One region of the Halomonas sp. MCCC 1A11062 genome, then DNA from elsewhere that is predicted to be linked to it. Evidence: predicted binding sites of a transcription regulator. Region 1 holds the regulator's gene; the other holds the start of a gene.

Region 1 (6,156 bases):
AGCATCCTGGCCAAGGTGACGCCCCGCCTGCTCTACCGCTTCGATCAGGCCTGCCGCATCCGCGCCATCGAGCTTGCCAGCCGGCTCGGCATGCGCGAGAGCTTGTCGATCAATTTTCTGCCCAATGCCGTTTACGAACCCCAGGCGTGCATTCAGGCGACGCTGGCCATTTCCCAGCAGGTAGGGTGGCCGACGGAGCGGTTGGTGTTCGAGGTTACCGAAAGCGAAAAGGTGCAGGACCAGGAGCACTTGCGCAACATCATCGAAGCCTATCGCAGCATGGGATTCACCACTGCCCTGGACGACTTCGGCAACGGCTTCGCCAATCTCGATCTGTTGACGATACTGCACCCGGACCGGCTCAAGATAGACCGCGCCCTGGTGATGGGTTGCGATGACGACGTTCGCCGACAGGCGATTCTCAGAGCCCTCGTCAGCCTCGCCGGGGAGCTCGGTATCGACCTGATTGCCGAGGGCGTGGAGACCCGCGACGAGGCACTGTGGCTGGGGCGTCACGGCATTCCGAAGCAGCAGGGCTTCTTTCATGCACGCCCCGCCCTCGAGAGCCTCGCACCGGATCTCGAACCGGGCCTCGCGGCGCTGCGCCAGGCATTGTAGAAGCAGCAAGCGTAGGAAAAGCAGGTCCGGAGCCGCCGTCATATCTGGAAACATGAGAACATACCTGGGTGTTGCAGCACTCAGCAGGGAGCCAAGCCACATGCCCGAGCAAAGGGGTCCAGAGCCTTTCACCATCGCTCTCCATCCGGTTCACGATGCCAGCCACCATCACGTGGCGGATCGTCTCGTCTACACCCGGCGCAGCGACGCCGAGGATGAGGTCGAGGATCTCATGTCCGCTACCGCCCGGGCTCTGGCCAGCGCCGTCTACGAGCTTGGCGATGCCGGACTGTTGGGCGACAGGACGCTGTTCGTCGACCTACCCCTGGAATGGCTCGATCGCCCCGAACTGCTGCCCACCCCGGCACCGCGGCTGGCGCTTGGCGTTGCCGAGGCCCGTACGCTGGATAACGAGCTGCTCGGGCGTCTGGACGACATTCGCGAGCGAGGCTACCGGGTCATCGTGCCTTCTCGATTGTTCAAGCAGGATCCCGAGGCGCTGCTCGGCCACTGTGACATCATACAGCTGACCTCACCCAACGAACTGGATGAAAAGACGCTGGAAAAGCTCCCGGCTCGCAATATCAAGCTGCTGGTCGAAAATCTCGACAGCCGCGCAGCCCTGGAGCGGTACCAGATGATGGGCTGCGATTACTACGACGGCGACTATCTGGCACGCCCCAGCTTCATTGCCTCGCCGTCCCGAGGACGCCACGGCAACCGTGCCGCCCAGATTCGCCTGATTCGCGCGCTCTACGAGGAAGACAGCAGTGACCTCAACCGGCTGCACGAGCTGGTGGTGCAGGTGCCCCATCTGCATGTGGCGATTCTGCGCCGCGCCAACTCCTCCTATTTCAACCGTGGCGGCAAGGCGGTCGATCTGCATCGCGCGGTACAGATCCTGGGGTTGATCGAACTGCGCCGGCTGATTCTGACCCTGACCCTGGCAAGCCTGCAGCCCTCGTCCCGCATCGTGCTGCGCATGGCGCTGATCCGCGCCTTCATGTGCCGCTATCTGGCGGCCCCCTTCCCCGCTCTCGATCCCGAGGATGCCTTCACCACCGGACTGTTCTCGATGATGGATGCCCTGCTCGAAGAGGATCGCAATACCTTGCTCGACCACCTGCCCCTGGGTGAATCGATCATCAATGCATTGAAGTATCGCAGCGGACCTCTCGGCGCCGTGCTGGTGCTGTGCGAGAACCACGAACGCCAGGTCGAGGAAGCCCTCGAAGAAGTGCCCGCCGACCGGCTGCACGGGTGCTACATGAATGCCCTGACCAGCACCAAGGCGCTGATGGACAACCTCTAGGCTTGCGAGAGATGCCTTCCTGCGCCGTTGGCTTTGGGAAAACCTTTGGAAAAACCTAGGCGTCGCTGTCCGCCAAGCGTGCCCGCAACCGGCTTACCGCCTGGCTGTGCAGCTGGCACACTCGCGACTCGGTGACACCGAGCACAGCGCCGATCTCCTTCAGGTTGAGCTCTTCCTGGTAATAGAGTGCCATCAGCAGCTTTTCACGCTCGGGCAGTGCCTCGATGCCATCGACCAGTTGTCGACGCCGCTCCTCGTCGATGAGCATGTGATAAGGCGTATCGAGCGAAGCGTCCTCGATGCCGGGTTCGGCGCCTTCCGAGACGAGCACCTCGAAGGGCAGCAGATGGCCGCTGTTGGTATCACTGAGTAGCTGGCGATACTCCTCGAGCTCCATGTCGAGCTCGGCGGCTATTTCAAGCTCGTCTGCCGCCCGGCCGAGCTTCTGTTCCAGACTGCGCACGGCCTCATCGACCGCCCGGGCATTACGCCTCACGCTGCGAGGCAGCCAGTCGCGGCTGCGCAGCTCGTCCAGCATGGCGCCACGGATACGCTGGCTGGCAAAGGTAGCGAAACTCGCCCCCTGAGTGGCATCGAAGCGACCCATCGCCTCGAGCAACCCCACGGTGCCGGCCTGGATCAGATCATCGAGCTCGATACTTGCCGGCAGTCGAACCTGCATCGACAGCGCCTGGCGCCTCACCAGCGGCAGGTACTCCTCCAGCAGGTCTGCCTGTTCGATCTTGCCTCGTGCTGTGTACATGCTCTTGCTCTCGCGGCTGACGGTTCCCTCGAGCGATGCCGATCGGCGCTCGACGGGTCAGAATCACTGCAGGTCGTCGTGATTCACGATCACTTGCAGCCCCTGCAGGGTTGCGGCACGCTGCCCACGCTCCTGTAGGGAAAACTGAAAGTTCAGTGGCGTATCCGCCGGCACACCGGCCAGTGCCTCGGTCTGCCCTCGCGGCCCAGGTAGGCGAATGCAGTCCCCCGGGTGGCAGAGCCAGGCGTTCACCTCCCTGCCGGCTGGCGGCTGAAACTGCCAGACCACGCGGCCCATCACCTGCCCGTGTGCCAGTTCGGGAGATGGCGGCAACAAGGCAGCGGACATGGCGGGTCGCTCGGCCATGACGACCTGCACGGCAGGCGCCGTGGCTACCCAACTGCCGGCCGCCTGAGCCAGGCCCGCCCACAGTCCGCCAAGGGTCAGCAAACAGAGTTGCCCCAACCTGGTCGGTTTCATCGCGCCAATACCAACAGTTCCATATCGAAATACGCTTCCGCAACGTACTGGAGATTGCTCAACAGGCCCTGGCGCCCCACGCCCGACGGGTGCACGGCAATCAAGCGACGCGGGCCACCCTGCTCGGCGATCTGCTTGAGCATGCGATAACCGCGGCGGAACGCCTCCAGATCGTCGTCTATCCACAGCGCCCACTGCGACTGCTGCGCTGCCAGCAGCGACAGATGCGGGCTGGAGATCGGTAGCGCCACGATACGCCAGCTGCCGGGATCGCCTACCCAGCGCCGCCCTTCCTGCGCCCAGCTTTCAAGCAGCTCGGTGACTCGTGCAGTGTGTCGCTCGGCAGTGCCCGGCAGGCCCAGCACCATCAGCGTCCGCTCCCCCTCACTGCGCGGCGGCCTCGGTCGTTCCACCGCCGCCTTGGTGCCGGCAGGCTGAGCGCAGGCCTGCTTGGGTCGGACATTCTCCGTCTTGTTTCCCGTGGCCAGCTCGACCAGCATCTCGGCCACGTGTGTCGGGCACTCGTCCTTCGCCGTATCGTTTGCCCATTGGCGCAGCCCCGCGGCCTGGTCCCATCCCATCTAGCCTGTCTCCCGTTCACCGAGGCCAAGGTGGCGAATGGCATCGCGCACCAGGAAAAGTTGTAGTAGAGACTCGAGCAGCGCCACGTCTCGGCGTCGGCGACGCCCACCGCCGAGGCTCAACAGCTCGGCTCTGAGATCCATGGCGGCCTCGTCTTCGGCAAGGTCGAGGTGGGCTGCCACCGAGGCCAGTCCGCTGGCCATGAGCAAGCGGACATCGGCACGCAGATCGCCAGCTTCAGCCTGCTCGAGGCGCTGCCAGGCGCGGCGAGCGAGTTGCGGCAGCACATCGGCTTGCAGCAGCGCGAGCAGCAGCGGCTGAGGATCGTGGCTCAGCGCGGCGGGAACGATCCAATAGCGTCTGGCCAGGGCCTTGCCGCTCTCTGCATCGCGAACCTCACCAAACCAGGCCTGCGCGTCGAAGCCCGACCGTTCACGGCGGCTGCCCTTGAAGCTCACCTCTACCGGCAGCGTCGCAAGCATGAGGCGTGCCGAAGCGCCGCGGAAGCGGCAGCTAGCCTGGCCGGTGGCCTCGGCCATCGACTCCAGCGCCGCCAAGCTGTGACGCTCGCCCGCATGGGCGACCCGCAAGCTGCCCCGAACCTGGCTGCACCAGGACAGCCCCTGACGCTCCAGCCAGTCGCCGGCCTCGGCATCGGGTAGTCCATTCATCAGATGCACACCGGCAGCGTGGTGCTGCGACGCGCTTTCGAGACGGGCCTGTTGGCCCGCCACCTGGCGATGCTGCAACAGCGGCAGCGCCAGCCAGGTTCCCTCTGCATTCAGTGCCACATCGGGCATCGCCCAGTGTTCGCCCGGAACCCGTCGCCGCTCGCTCCAAAGCATGCCGTGGGCCTGGCCGGGCCGGGGATGATCCGCCAGCAGCGCATCGAGACGCTGCTGCTGCACGGAAGCCGGCAAACCCAGCAAGTTCCATACGGCTTCCAGCTCGTCGAAGGCCGGCAAGCGCTGGCGCAACGCCTGCAGCACCGTAGCCAGTCGGCGCCCCTGCCCCAGCAGATTGCCGGCGCCGCGCGAAGTGGTCTCTGAGGCCGTCGGCGCGGACATGGCGCGCGCCAGGGGCACACGACTGGCCAGGCACTGTTCAATGAGCGAGACGGGCTCGGCCAAGGCCATGTCCTCCGGCACCCGCTGGCCGTGAGAGACGAACAGCAGCCGCAGCCCGTGGCGCATGATGATGTCCAGCACAGGGGCCAACCTGCCCGCCTCGTCCAGCTTGGTGATAATGCAGTCGGTAATCTCGCCGCCGGCTGCCTGGGCCGCCTGACGATAGCGCACCACCACCTCCTCCAGGGTCTCCGGCTGACTGGCAGAATTGAGCAGCAGCACCAGACGCACCGAGGTGTCGCCGCCGCGCAGGTGACCGATCTGTTCGATCACGCGTTGATCGCGCTGGCTCATGCCTACCGTATCGATGATGACGCATGACTTGCCTTTCATGCGCTCGAGCAGATCCGATACCGGCTGGTCGGCGTTGAGAGCGTACATGGGAACGTCGAGCAGCCGCGAATAGATACGCAGTTGCTCATGAGCGCCGATACGGAAGCTGTCGGTGGTTACCAGCGCCACCGGCCGGGTGCCGTGGCGCATGACGTAGCGTGCCGTCAGCTTGGCCGTGGTGGTGGTCTTGCCTACTCCGGTAGGACCGATCAGCGCCACGATACCGGCACGGTCCATGAAGGCGGCTTCGTCGTCCAGGCCTTCGAGTCGCTTGGATAGCTGGCGCACGAGCCAGGCCATGGCACGCTCGTCCAGCGCTTCGACCTCAGCCAACTCTTCCGGCAACGAGGCCACGACCTCTTCGGCCAGCGCCGGGCTGAAGCCCGCTTCGAGCATTGCCCGCACGAACTGCTCGCCGGCTGCGCCGCCCGCCTCCGGTCGGCTTCTCTCGCGTGCCAGCAGGGCGCGCATGTCACGCATCTCCTCGAGCAGCCTGGCGCTCATGGCTTCGAAGGCCTGCACCTGCGACTGAGCCGGGTCTGCGCTTGACGGCACCGCTCGGTCCGCGGCACCCTCGGGCTCGGGCTGCTTATGGGAAGTCACCTCGCTGGAAGTCGGTGCTGCCGACTCCGCCATCGCCAGGATCTCGACCCCCTGCTCGGTATGTCGGTTGGCCAAAATCAGAGCTTCATCACCAAGCGCCGCTCGCACCTGGCGCATGGCTTCTCGACTGTTGGCTCCCAGGAACCGCATCACACTCATTGATTATCGACCTCCCACCAGCGTCGTGACGCGCAGTGTCCGATCATCGGGAATTTCCGCCTGCGACATGACCACCAGGTGGCGCATGCGCCGACGCAGGAACCTGGCCACCAGCGGCCTCAGACTGTGCTGGACCACTAGTACCGGCGGCTCTCCGCTGGCCTCATGCCGCTCGACGG
Region 2 (6,156 bases), on a different contig from region 1:
TGGCGCCGTTGCTCATGCTTGCCCCCGCATGGGCACACGTTTGGCGATTGCATTAGGCGCGCACTGGGCTGCGTGAAGTGTGTTGCTGGAAGATGGCATCGACTGCATCCGTTCACCGCGTTCTGGCTGCCCGCAGGGGGCGCAACTGTGATGAACGCTATTATGCGAGCCGCCATCTACTCCAAAGGCAGGAAAAGCCCCTTTTTTACCTTCCATTTGGTCGTTTGGTAGGCGCCGCAACCTGATAGGCTTGCTCTACATTCCAGTGGGCCCGCAATGGCCCCGCTAATCAATACAAGACGAGGGGTGCCGAACATGAGTTCACCTGCCATCCAGTCGGCATTGGCACAGATGCAGACTCTGGCGGCTCAGGCCAGTGGGCCGTCGGCCAAGGGGCAACTGGTATCCACGCAGGTGGGGCAGGGCGGTTTCGCCGGCGAACTTCAGGCTTCGATTCAGCGTATCAATCGCCTGCAACAGGCTTCTGCCGCAAAGTCCATGGCATTCCAGGCCGGCGATCCTAATGTCGAACTCAATGACGTCATGGTCGACATGCAGAAGGCCAGCGTGGCCTTCCAGATGGGCCTGCAGGTTCGTAACCGTCTGGTTTCCGCCTACCGTGACGTCATGAACATGCAGGTGTAACCGATCAGGCTTGCAGACTGATCAGACTACCCTTCAGTTCGTCCAGGCGCTCGGCAATGGCGAGCACCTCTTCCGCCGGGATCTGGCGCAGCACATCTCCTGACTCGCGGTCCACGATGCGCGTGATGACGCGTGTCGTGTCGTTGAGCTCGAATTCCACACCATACTGACGCAGTACTTCGTTGATGCGCTGAATCGGCTCCACCAGGTCGGCTTGGCTGGGCGACATCCCATGGCTCTCGGCCTGGGCCAGCATGGAGCCGGCGCTGGGCAAGGAGGCCAGAACGCTCTCCTTGCGCTGACGTGGCGTCAGGTCGTGCAGCGCTGACGTGTTCAAAGCGTTGGTGGCGTCGGTCAGTGGCGAAGACATTGACTGTTTTCCTTTTGTATATGTCCTGCTGATGCTGGTACCCAGCATCTCCCCCAAGGCCGTTCACAGACAGCCTCTCCCACAGGCTATATCGGCCGATGAAAAGCCGCCTTTAGGGAATCTTGTCACTTTTTTCATGGTGGCGTGTTGTCGCAGCGTTGGCAGTTCTTTGCATTCGTTGATGCAAAGTTAAGCTAAGCGGATAAAATGCTGTAACAGTTGGCTACATTGGAAGCGCTGAACAAATCGACGAGCGAGATGAAGCGCAAGGCGCACGGAGCACAAGAACCGGAGCATATGGGGTATATGTGAGGATTCTGAGCACCGCGCAACGCAGTGATTCGCTCGCGCAGGCATTTGTGCGGTGTTTCCTTAAGACTGCGCCACTTCAGAGTATGCAGGTGACAGGCGGATGCTCTTGGGTTCGGGGCATTGTAGCCAAGCATCGAGCAGCAGCCAGCAGTGAGGCGACATGAGCCAAGAGCTACCCATCGAACGCATCATGCAGACCGGGGTTCTCACCTGCGAGCCCGAGACACCGCTGTGGATGGCGGCCGAGCGGATGGCGGCTCGCCAATGTAGCTCCATCATCGTGACAAAGGCCGGACAGCCGCTGGGCATCTGGACCGAGCACGATGCGCTGGCCGTCAATTTCGCCGATCCCGAAGCCGTACGTCAGCCGGTTTCGGAAGTCATGAGCCGGCCGGTAGCGAGCCTGCACCACTCTACGCTGCTGAGCGAGGCGGCGCTGCGCTTCAACGCCGAGCGGCGACGCCACTTCCTGGTTATCGATGATGCCGGAGCGCCGGTCGGCATCCTGTCGCAGACGGATGTCGCCCTGAACCAGGGGCTCGAGCCTTACCTGCGCCTGCGCGAGGTGCAGGCGGCGATGCGTCAGCGTGCCCTGGTGCTCGACGGCACGCAGCTATTGTCCCAGGCGGCCCGTTCGATGCGGCTTTCCGAATGCGATGCCGTGGTCGTCAAATGTGGAAACGGCGAGCTGGGCATCCTCACCGAACGCGATCTGGTGCGGTTCGTGGCGCGTCACCCGGGCAATACGCCTATCGATGGGTTGGCCAGCCGACCGCTGTTGACGGTTTATCAGGACGATACCCTGATTGCCGCCCGCGACCTGTTGATGAACCACAGGGTGCGCCATCTCGCGGTGCTCGACGATAGCGACGAGGTGGTTGGGCTGCTGGGCTTTCGCGATATGCTGGCCAGTGCCGAGTACCTTTATATGCAGGATCTGCGTGAGGCGCTGGAGCAGCGTGATCAGGCGCTGGCCAAGTCGCGGGAGAATCTGCAGCTGGCCGAGCGGGTCATCGACTCCTCGCTAGAGGGTATCATCATCACCGATCCCAGCAACCGGATCGAATTCGTCAATCGTGCCTTTACCCACATGACCGGGTATACCGCCGAAGAGGCGATTGGCAGAACCCCGGAGATACTCTCTTCGGGCCGTCACGACGCCGCCTTCTACGGCCAGATGTGGGATGCATTGAAGCGCAGCGGCTACTGGCGGGGTGAGATCTGGAATCGGCGCAAGAGCGGCGAGCTCTACCTCGAAATGCTGACCATCACAGCGATCACCGACGACAGCGGCGCAGTGACCCACTATGCAGCGCTGTTCAGCGATATCACTCATATGCGCGAGAACGAAGAGCGCATCCGCAAGCTGGCTTATTATGATGCCCTCACCGGCCTGCCCAACCGTCGCCTATTGGAAGATCGCCTGGAGCTGGCGATAAGGCATGCCCACCGCAACCAGACCCGCCTGGCGGTGATTTTCGTCGACCTCGACCACTTCAAGGAGGTCAACGATGCGCTCGGTCACGCCTTCGGTGATGAACTGCTGGTGATGATGTCCGAACGGCTGCAGCTGCGCCTGCGTGAAGACGACACCCTGGCTCGCCTGGGCGGCGACGAGTTCCTGGTCCTGCTCCCCGATCTCGAAGAGGTCGACGAGGTGACTCGTATCGCTCGTCGCCTGGTGGAAGCCGTTGGCGAGCCCTGCGTGATCGAGGGTCAGGAGTTTCGCATCGGCTGCAGCCTGGGCATCAGCCTCTACCCCGACGATGCGACCACCGCGGAAGCCCTGGTGCACAATGCCGACGTGGCGATGTACCGGGCCAAGGAGGAGGGTCGCAACGGCTATCGCCTTTATCGCAATGAGATGAACCTGCAGGACGACCGTCAGCGGGCGCTCGAGAAGGCCTTGCAGGATGCCTTCGTCACGGGGGAAGGATTGCAGCTGCACTATCAGCCCATCTTCGAGCGTGAGGGTGGTTGGCTGTACGGTGCCGAGGCCCTGTTGCGCTGGCATCATCCGCTGCTGGGCAGCGTGCCGCCAATCGATATCATGACGCTGGTCGAGCGTGCCGGGCTGCTGCCACAGCTGGACGAATACATGCTGGAACAGATCTGCGCCCAACTGGTTGCATGGAATACCGCCGGTAGCGCGCCGCTTCCCATCAGCATCAATCTCTCCGCCCGTCAGTTCTGGCAGCCCGATCTGCCCGTGCGAGTGGCCACCAAGCTCAAGCAGCACAACCTGCAACCCGGGCTGCTGGGCTTCGAGATCGCCGAGCGTACCCTGCTCGACAAGCCTCAGCAGGCCGCCGTGGTGCTAAAGCGCCTGCGTCGTCTGGCGGGGGACGTTGCCATCAACGACTTCGGTACAGGCTATGCCGCGCTCGGTTACCTGGATGAGCTGCCCATCACCATGCTGAAGATCGACCGTCGTTTCGTGCAGCGGCTGGACAGCGGCCAGAAAGGCAGTGCGGCTATCGTCGCCGCCGTGGCGGGGCTGGCACGCGAAATGGAGCTGCGCCTGGCCGCCGTAGGGGTCGAAACCGAGGCGCAGCGCGATATTCTCGAGCGTCACGGGGTAGAGCTGATCCAAGGGTATCTCTCCGGCCGGGCGGTGCCGGCCGACCTTTTTGCCAGCCGCTACCTGGCGTCGCGTAGCGGATTGCCTGAAAGCACCAGTTGAAGCTCGAGGAAGCGCCCGCGAGTCGCGCTTTTCGCCGTTTCACTCAGTGCCTTCGACCGTTACGCTAGCATGCCATCTTCCCTCGGATGACAAGTCGTTTCGATGAGCTCTCTGCAAGCCAGCAGTAGCGATCATCGTGGCCCCATGCGCCACGAATCGCTCATGCCCAGTCATCACGATCACGACCAGGACAGTGCCTGGATGATCGGCTATCTGGACATCATGACTCTGCTGGTTGCGCTGATGGTGCTGATTTTCACCCTCTCCAGCTTCAGCCGCTCCAACGCCGAGAGTGAGTCGCTGGCATCACGGGTGCCTTTCGCGATCCCCTTGCCCAGTGAGCTGACCCAGGCGCAGCCTGCCATCGATGAGACCCTGCCCGCTGCCGACGTGCCCCGGCCCGTTGCCAGGCGCCTGAGCGAATCGGCCATTGCGGCAGCGCTGGGCGTGGCCGGCCTGCCACGTCGGGAGCTGCCGATGCCGACACCTGCCGCTTTGCCCGCATTCATGCCGCCGCCAACGCCGCTGGCTCTACTGGAGCGGCAGGCGCCGGCTACGCTTGCGCCATTACAGTCATCGCTGCAGCCCCTGCTCGCGACCAACGATGTGCTGCCCAACTCGCGCGGCGATTTCATCCTGGTACTGACCGACCGCCCCCCGAGCGGTATGCAGCAGATTGAGGAGCCCGCCATTGCGGCATCGCAGCTGCTGCAACAGTCGTTGGATGAAGACCTGCACGATGCGCCCTACCTGCCCGACCTGGAAGGAGTGGAGGCGACCCGAGTCGCCGAGGGCATCAAGCTGCGCGTAGAGGACCGGCTGCTGTTCCCGACCGCCGCCGCCGAGCTTACCGAAGAGGGCGAGGCGCTGATTCAGCGCCTGGTCGAGGTGATTCAGCGCCACGACGGCGAGGTTGCCGTGGAGGGGCACACCGACAGCCGGCCAATTCAGACCAACGAATTCCCCTCCAACTGGGTGCTCTCCAGTGCTCGAGCCATTGCCATCGTTCACGCCCTGGAGCGTTCCGGTGTCGAATCGCAGCGCTTGCGCGCGGTGGGGCTGGCCGACACCCGGCCCTTGGGGAGCAATGAGACGGTGGAAGGTCGCGCCCAGAACCGTCGGGTGGAAGTGATCATTCATGCGCGGTGACGGCCTGGCTCAGGGGTTCTCATGCAGCCGCAGCCAGCGTTTTGCTTTTGGTGTCAGCCGGTATCGCTGCTTGGGGCTGTTGGGTTTTTCAGGCTGGGTGGGTTCGATCCATGCACCATCAAGCGCGGGGGCTAGATAGTTCTTGCGGAACGTCGGGCGATGACTCAGCCCAAGGGCTGCCATCAATGCCGCCGTTCCGGCTTCTCCTGCCGCCAGGACAGCCATCAACCTTTCAACTGGGTCGCTAGCTGGGTCGTCTACTGGGTCGCTAGCTAGGTCGGTCCGTAGGGCACTATCTGGACTATTCCGCTGTATGGCGGGGGAGAAAGCGCCGGGTTCGCTTTCAATCGCTTCCCTAAAGGCATCGCGCAGTGCGGTGAGCATGAATTCAATGAAAGGCGTGGCTTCTCCTGCCTGGTCGGCTTGTGCCAGGGTGTCATAATATTCCTGCTGCCGGTCGCGAATGACCGTCTCGACAGGTAGATAGCTCAGCAGCGGCCGCCAGCGACGCAGTATCAAGGTTTGCCACAGGCGTCCCATCCTGCCGTTGCCGTCGGCAAAGGGGTGGATGAACTCAAGTTCATAATGCACCACGGCGCTTGCAATCAATGGATGCTCATCTGTGCCGGACAGCCATTTCAGAAGATTTTCGACCAGCAAAGGTACCCGCTGAGCGGGCGGGGCCATATGAACCAGCTCACTGCCCTTGTAGATGCCCACTCCTCCGGTGCGAAAACGGCCGGCATCATCGACAAGCCCTTGCATCAGCAGGCTGTGAGCTTCAAGCAGATCTTTCACCGATTCGGGTGTCCAGCCCGGCATGGCTTCATAGGCGGAGAAAGCGTTTCGTACCTCCTGGATTTCCCGTGGGTGGCCAAGCACACGCTTGCCGTCGATGACAGCACTAACCTGATCCAGCGTGAGGGTATTGTTTTCGATGGCCAGCGATGCGTGAATCGTTCGTAGCCGATTCTCTCGCCGCAGCTGTGGGGTGAGG

What was found. Region 1 encodes FliA, which starts transcription of late flagellar genes. Its sites were predicted from a motif close to CTAAAGTTNNNNNNNNNNCNGCCGATA; they were not measured.
Region 2: a site for FliA is predicted at 1,105-1,131, ahead of HOP58_RS06710 (flagellar protein FlaG). Genes of this name have one in related genera too.

The regions. Positions count from the first base shown of each region.
Region 1 is NZ_JABFTW010000028.1:11,785-17,940, forward strand. It holds gene HOP58_RS20185 (EAL domain-containing protein) at 1-618, shown strand, start outside; gene HOP58_RS20190 (HDOD domain-containing protein) at 719-1,930, shown strand; gene HOP58_RS20195 (RNA polymerase sigma factor FliA) at 1,986-2,693, opposite strand; gene HOP58_RS20200 (flagellar protein FlhE) at 2,757-3,173, opposite strand; gene HOP58_RS20205 (hypothetical protein) at 3,170-3,754, opposite strand; gene flhF (flagellar biosynthesis protein FlhF) at 3,755-5,977, opposite strand; gene flhA (flagellar biosynthesis protein FlhA) at 5,981-6,156, opposite strand, start outside.
Region 2 is NZ_JABFTW010000004.1:267,988-274,143, forward strand. It holds gene fliF (flagellar basal-body MS-ring/collar protein FliF) at 1-16, opposite strand, end outside; gene fliE (flagellar hook-basal body complex protein FliE) at 316-645, shown strand; gene HOP58_RS06710 (flagellar protein FlaG) at 650-1,015, opposite strand; gene HOP58_RS06715 (EAL domain-containing protein) at 1,488-4,010, shown strand; gene HOP58_RS06720 (OmpA family protein) at 4,173-5,159, shown strand; gene HOP58_RS06725 (Fic family protein) at 5,169-6,156, opposite strand, start outside.